DNA from 3 places in the Klebsiella africana genome. Region 3 is predicted to be linked to each of the others. Evidence: predicted binding sites of a transcription regulator. Region 3 holds the regulator's gene; each other region holds the start of a gene.

Region 1 (2,267 bases), 1.5 Mb from region 3:
GGGAGGCGGCGCGGGCCGCCTGGACTTCGCCGCGGCGGGCGTACATCCCGGTGGCGCCGACTGGCCCCAGCGCCACGGGCATCGCCCATGCGTCATCAAGGATCGTGGTCGCCAGGGTCGGTTCGCCCGCCCCGCACAGCACGCGCTGGCGAAGAGCTACCGAGGCAAGCTCGGCGGCGTTGGCGTTCATGGTGTTTTCCGCCACCGCGCCACCGTCAATATAATCAAAAAGGAAGCGGGGCAGACGGCGACGAGCGGCTTCGCGATAATCACTGGGGGCTGAAACAATCATTATTATGTCCTTATGTTTTTTAACCTTAGTGGATGTTCTGCAGGTAAAAAAACTATAGGCCTCTAAAAACCGGCGAGGAAATGAAATATTAGCATTCCCACTATTCCCTTATGGAATAATCTGCGTTGCACTCTGAGGTTGTTATTTTCTTTTAATACTAAGCGGCAAGGGCATTATTTTTTGCGCCGGGCGGGGATCGGGCACAATAAATCAGCCCGGCCAGGCGACAGCGCCTTGCACCATTGCCACCAGGGAGAAGGAGAGGTCAGCGCGGTGCCTGCGTTTTCCGGGAGGTGTAAAGAAGGTGAATTTGAAATTGAGCTGGTGGTATCTTTTGCTAGCCTTTCTGAGGAGGACAGACGGAGCGATAGCATGAAAGATAAAGACGAACAAACGGCATTGATTGGCATGGCCATCGGCGCGGCGGTCATTAGCTTAGTGGCTACACAGAAGCAGATTAATCAAGGGAGTATTGTGGATGAGCTGGTGAGACTGGGCAGACAGAAGGGGGACGGGGTGGAAGATGAGGTTTTTGTTCAAGCCGCCCGCCTGGTCAGAAAAGGTATCTAGCCAGCTGCCACCCTGCCTGACCATCCATTTGCCCGTTACATCACGATTTTCATTCCCTTGATCGCGGCCTGGCGAGCGGCGATTGTTCCTTTGCGAAAGCGTCACGGGCTGGCGCTTTTTTATCCAGAACCACAGGATCTGCTCCTTCTCCTGCCTTGCTGTACGGCCTGGTGACAACGTCACCTTACACCTCCCGGTTTCCGCGATAAACAGGAACCGGGTCATCTGCTATCGCATAAATCGGTATTTTCGATACATCTTTGCCATTGCGTGCGGATATAGAATGATTTCAAAATAACATATTATAAATCAATCCATTAAGTTCTCTTTGTACGCCCTGATAATCCCCGGCCGAGGGTCTATGCTTATAAAAAGCGCTAAAGGGGGCAATACCCCTGCTGCAGAAGGGTTGAAGTGATAATCATTATCACTAACATGGCGGTATGCCTTGATGGCGCCAACCTGGAGGTCTATCGATGGAAGTACAAGCAGGAACCTTTAATCCCGCCGATTTCAGCTGGCAGGGACTGACCATGACGCCGGCCGCTGCCGCGCATATTCGCGATCTGATGCGCAAGCAGCCGGACAAAAAAGGGCTGCGGCTGGGCATTAAAACCAGCGGCTGCGCCGGTTTTGGCTATGTGCTTGAAATGATTGCTGAGCCGGCGCCCGACGATCTGCTCTTTGAATCTGACGGGGCGAAGCTGTTTGCCCCACTGCAGGCGATGCCGTTCATTGACGGCACCGAGCTGGATTACGTCCGGGAAGGTTTAAATGAAATCTTTAAATTTCATAACCCGAAAGCGCAGCACGAGTGCGGCTGTGGCGAAAGCTTTGGGGTGCAGGCGGAGTAACTATGTCGCGTAATACTGAAGCAACTGACGATGTCAAAACCTGGACCGGCGGCCCGCTCAACTACAAAGAGGGCTTTTTTACTCGCCTGCAAACCGATGAGCTGGCCAAAGGCATTAATGAAGAAGTCGTTCGGGCTATCTCGGCTCGCCGCAATGAGCCGCAGTGGATGCTGGAGTTTCGTCTGAATGCCTACCGGGCGTGGCTGGAAATGGAGGAGCCGCACTGGCTGAAAGCGCATTACGATAAGCTGAATTATCAGGATTACAGCTACTATTCCGCCCCCTCCTGCGGCAACTGCGATGAGACCTGCGCCTCCGAGCCTGGCGCGGTGCAGCAGACCGGGGCCAATACCTTTCTGACCAGCGAGGTGGAAGAAGCCTTTAACCAGCTGGGCGTGCCGGTACGTGAAGGGCGCGAGGTGGCCGTGGACGCGATATTCGACTCGGTGTCGGTGGCGACCACCTACCGCGAAAAGCTGGCCGAGCAGGGGATCATCTTCTGTTCTTTCGGCGAGGCGATCCACGATCATCCGGAACTGGTGAAAAAGTAT
Region 2 (2,267 bases), 120 kb from region 3:
TGAGTTGCGCCAACAGCGTCTGGTTAGCGCGAAAAATAATCGGTTCGCGTTGGCCCGCTTCCAGCCAGACACGCAGCCCGGCCGCGGACACCTCCCCCTGGCGAAGCTGTTCGCCGATAAAGCCCGTCCCGCGGCCATCGCGATGCGGCCACCAGTAGGAGCCTGACTGGCTGAGCACGCAGCCAAAGCGCTGTGGCCAGTTGAGGGCGGCAAACATCGCCGCCAGGCCGCCGAAGCTTTGCCCGGCCACCACCGTCCGATCCGGGCGGTCGCTGAACGGGGCATGGCCGTGGACCAGCGGCAGGAGCTCCTCCTGCACCGCCAGCCAGAAATCACGATGACAGGGAAGCTCAACCCCGCGGCGCTGGTTGTCGATCGCGTCGATCAGCAGGTAGACCGCCGGCGGCAGTCTCCCCTCGCGGGTCAGCGCGGCCAGCGGCGACCACACCGGCATGCTCTCGGCCCAGAACTGGCCGTCGAGCAGGATCGCCAGGGGCCGCGTTTGCGGGTCGACCGCCTCACCGGGGGTGTAGATCCAGACCCGGCGATGGTTGCCCAGACGCGCGCTACGCCACTCAAGGCAACGGGCGGGAGGATGCGCCTCATTAAGCCGGTCCCAACCGGGCTGCACGGGGGCCTGCGGCATCTCCAGGGCCGAGACCCCATGGCCGCGTCCGCCCTGCCAGCTGTGCGGGTTCAGCGGATCGGCTATCGCCCGCGGCAGCAGTTTGCGCCAGCCTTCGCGCAGCAGCGCGCGGTCGGGCGCGTCAGCGCTAAATACCTCAGGGGAAAAGTCATCGTCACGGACAGAGGGAATAAAACAGTAGCTGCCGCGCCAGGACGGCGACAGCGTAGTGCGCCAGAACCAGGCGTCGGTCCCGGGCAGACGTTGCAGCGATTGCGGCCGCGCATTCTGATGGTGGTCGGTCACGCCGGTGATATAGAGCCATACCCGACGATGGGGAGAGCGGGTTTCATCCCCCACCGGGTCCCGCCACCAGAACGTTACCTCGATGGCATCATCCACTGCGCGGCACTGCGGCCCCCGCAGGGTTTGCCACCACTCCTCGCTTCCTGTCCTTAACATTCTGTCATTAACCCTATGTATCACGTGACTTTTTTAATTAATTGTCACTATTTATTGATAATATTATTGATAACTATTTGCATTTGCAATAGCGTATTAGCGCGCCGTGGGAAGCGCGTCTTTCATCAGAACATGTCAAAGCGGGCTTATTCAGCCAGCGACGGAGTGCCTTTGCCCGCTTTTGGCAACATTTATGCCGCCTCCCCTCCCGGTGGGAAGGGGCGTTTGGGGAACGTGGCGATAAAAAGCAGGAATAACAATGAATAACAGGATCAAATCCCTGGCCTTGCTGGTCAATCTGGGAATTTACGGGGTTGCTTTTCCGTTAAGCGCAGCGGAAACCGCCACCGACGATAAAAACAGCGCTGCTGAAGAGACCATGGTGGTCACCGCCGCCGAGCAGAATCTGCAGGCGCCGGGCGTCTCCACCATCACCGCCGATGAGATCCGCAAACGACCACCGGCGCGCGACGTCTCGGAGATCATTCGCACCATGCCGGGGGTCAACCTGACCGGCAACTCCACCAGTGGCCAGCGCGGCAATAACCGCCAGATTGATATCCGCGGCATGGGCCCGGAAAACACCCTGATCCTGATCGACGGCAAGCCGGTCACCAGCCGCAACTCCGTGCGTCTCGGCTGGCGCGGCGAGCGCGACACCCGCGGCGATACCAGCTGGGTGCCACCGGAGATGATCGAACGCATCGAAGTGATCCGCGGCCCGGCCGCCGCCCGCTACGGCAACGGCGCCGCCGGCGGCGTGGTGAATATCATCACCAAAAAAACCGGCGATGAGTGGCACGGCTCATGGAACACCTATATGAACGCCCCCGAGCACAAGGATGAAGGCTCCACCAAACGCACTAACTTCAGCCTCAGCGGCCCGCTGGGCGGCGATTTCAGCTTCCGCCTGTTCGGTAACCTCGACAAAACGCAGGCCGACGCCTGGGATATCAACCAGGGCCATCAGTCCGAACGTACCGGGATCTATGCCGACACCCTGCCTGCCGGACGTGAAGGGGTGAAAAACAAAAACATCGATGGTTTGGTGCGCTGGGAATTCGCTCCGATGCAGTCGCTGGAGTTTGAAGCTGGCTACAGCCGCCAGGGCAACCTCTACGCTGGCGACACCCAGAACACCAACACCAACGACCTGGTAAAAGAGAACTACGGCAAAGAG
Region 3 (2,267 bases):
CGATCTCCGCCACCACCTCAACGCTGATATGATGCTGCTGGCAAACCGCCTCCAGCCTGCCGCGCAGACCGTGGCCCTGGCTTGGCATAATCAACGGCAGGGAGGTGAGCTGGTCAGGGGTGATATGGTCATCCTGAAGAGGGGCTAGCAGCGCATGGGTGCCAATCAGGAACAGGCGCTCTTCCAGCACCGGTCTGGCGCTCCAGCGCAGGATCTTCTCCTGCTGGAAAACGATAGCTAAATCGAGCTGGCGAGTGTTGATCATCCGTTCCAGATTGCCGGAAAGGCTTTCAACCAGATGCAGACGCACGTCGGGGTAGCTTTCGCGCATCGCATTGATGAACGGAACACCGAGAACGGAGGCGGTGCTGGGGGCCATGCCGACGCTGACGTGGCCCGACAGGCGCGCCTCGCGGGCGGCGAGGATGGCGTCATCGGCATGGCGCAGCGCCAGCTGCGCTTGTGAGTAGAAGGCGAGGCCCGCGCTGGTGGGCGTGACTCCGCGGGAGGTCCGCTGCAGCAGGCGAATGGCCAGTTCGTTTTCCAGGCGCGCGATCTGCTGGCTAAGCGCCGAGACACCGATATTGAGATCGAGCGCAGCTCGCCCCATGCTGCCGGTCTCAACAATGCGCACAAAGTAGCGTAGCTGGCGAAGTTCCATATCAACTCTCCGGACAAAGCGGGGGTGAGGAAGGTTACCCCAGAGGCGTGAGCGGGAAGCGCGGCAGAAGCGCCCATAAAAAAGCCAACCGGCAGGTTGGCTTTTCAGAGCAGACGAAGCGGGGAATTACTTTTCCACTGCGTCGTGGGCGTGTTCGTCCTCGCGGCAATCCCCTTCCGCACAGTGGCCGTACAGATACAGACTGTGGTTGGTCAGGCGGATGCCGTGACGGGAAGCGATTTCACGCTGGCGCGCTTCAATAGAGTCATCACTGAACTCGATCACTTTGCCGCAGTCGAGGCAGATCAGGTGATCGTGGTGATGCTGCTGGGTCAGTTCGAAAACGGATTTTCCGCCTTCGAAATTATGACGAGTCACGATGCCGGCGTCATCAAACTGGTTGAGGACGCGGTAAACGGTCGCCAGACCAATCTCTTCGCCCATGTCGATCAGGCGTTTATATAAGTCTTCCGCACTGACATGATGGTTATCCGGTTCCTGCAGCACTTCGAGGATTTTCAGTCGAGGAAGTGTGACTTTCAGGCCAGCCTTCTTTAATGCGGTATTGTTGTCAGTCATGCGGAATCTGTCCTGTTGCTAAACGATCTACTTCCTTCAACGGAAGTCATACAGAAATTAACCCGACGTAATGCGTCTCATTATAGAACTGCCATTGGTAAATGAAAACTGCAAGCATCAGGCCTGGTTTGCTGTCAAAAACGAGGCACCAGCTACAAACTGCGTCACGTGCCTCGTAGAATCAGAGGACATTGTACAGATATGTGATTAAAAGTTAAAAACTTGTAGCTATTAGTTTGATTGCTTTTGTCTATTAATGCGACGCAACTCAATAGTTACGCCGCTTAATCATCAGGCGTTTTTGATTTCTTCGAGGTGCAGCTCTTCGGCAACCTGCTTCACCCACTTCTCAACGCGCTCATTAGTCAGCTCCGGCTGGCGGTCTTCATCGATGGCGAGGCCGACGAAGTGGTCGTCATCCGCCAGGCCTTTGGAAGCCTCGAAATGATACCCCGCCGTCGGCCAGTGACCGACGATGGTCGCCCCGCGTGGCTCAATGATGTCGCGGATGGTGCCTAGCGCGTCGCAGAAGTATTCTGCGTAGTCTTCCTGGTCGCCGCAGCCGAACAGCGCCACCAGTTTGCCATTGAAGTCGATCTCTTCCAGCGTCGGGAAAAAGTCGTCCCAGTCACACTGTGCTTCACCATAGTACCAGGTCGGAATACCGAGCAGCAGGATGTCGTGGGCTTCCAGGTCTTCTTTGCTGCTTTTGGCAATGTCGTGAACATCAGCAACATCTTTACCAAGCTGCTTTTGAATCATTTTTGCAATATTTTCGGTGTTGCCGGTGTCGCTGCCAAAAAAGATGCCGATGATTGCCATGAGTAAAATAACCTCTTGAAACTTAAATGATGTGGTAGGGACGCGATGCCCATAGATAACGGCAATCATAGCAGAACAGGCAAGGGCGCGGAAACAGCAATCACGCCCGACTGCACACTCTGCTACATGAATGCGGTTTTTTCGCGGAAAGTTAGACTTTTCCCTGGCTGCGCAGGGCGGTTAATTGTGTCATCAGCATCTCTTC

The links. The regulator Fur, encoded in region 3, represses iron uptake genes when iron is present. The targets are predictions, from matches to a motif close to ATAATAATGAGAACNACTATCAA.
Region 1: the regulator Fur is predicted to act here: its motif matches at 1,277-1,299, upstream of sufA (Fe-S cluster assembly scaffold SufA).
Region 2: the regulator Fur is predicted to act here: its motif matches at 1,148-1,170, upstream of fes (enterochelin esterase).

The regions. Positions count from the first base shown of each region.
Region 1 covers NZ_CP084874.1:2,115,406-2,117,672, forward strand. Annotated here, with positions in the region: gene lldD (FMN-dependent L-lactate dehydrogenase LldD) at 1-292, opposite strand, end outside; partial or broken gene LGL98_RS10230 (hypothetical protein) at 574-666, opposite strand; gene LGL98_RS10235 (hypothetical protein) at 665-862, shown strand; gene sufA (Fe-S cluster assembly scaffold SufA) at 1,339-1,716, shown strand; gene sufB (Fe-S cluster assembly protein SufB) at 1,719-2,267, shown strand, end outside.
Region 2 covers NZ_CP084874.1:3,777,331-3,779,597, forward strand. Annotated here, with positions in the region: gene fes (enterochelin esterase) at 1-1,087, opposite strand, end outside; gene fepA (siderophore enterobactin receptor FepA) at 1,347-2,267, shown strand, end outside.
Region 3 covers NZ_CP084874.1:3,660,608-3,662,874, reverse strand. Annotated here, with positions in the region: gene tcuR (tricarballylate utilization LysR family transcriptional regulator TcuR) at 1-661, opposite strand, end outside; gene fur (ferric iron uptake transcriptional regulator) at 788-1,240, opposite strand; gene fldA (flavodoxin FldA) at 1,532-2,062, opposite strand; gene ybfE (LexA regulated protein) at 2,214-2,267, opposite strand, start outside.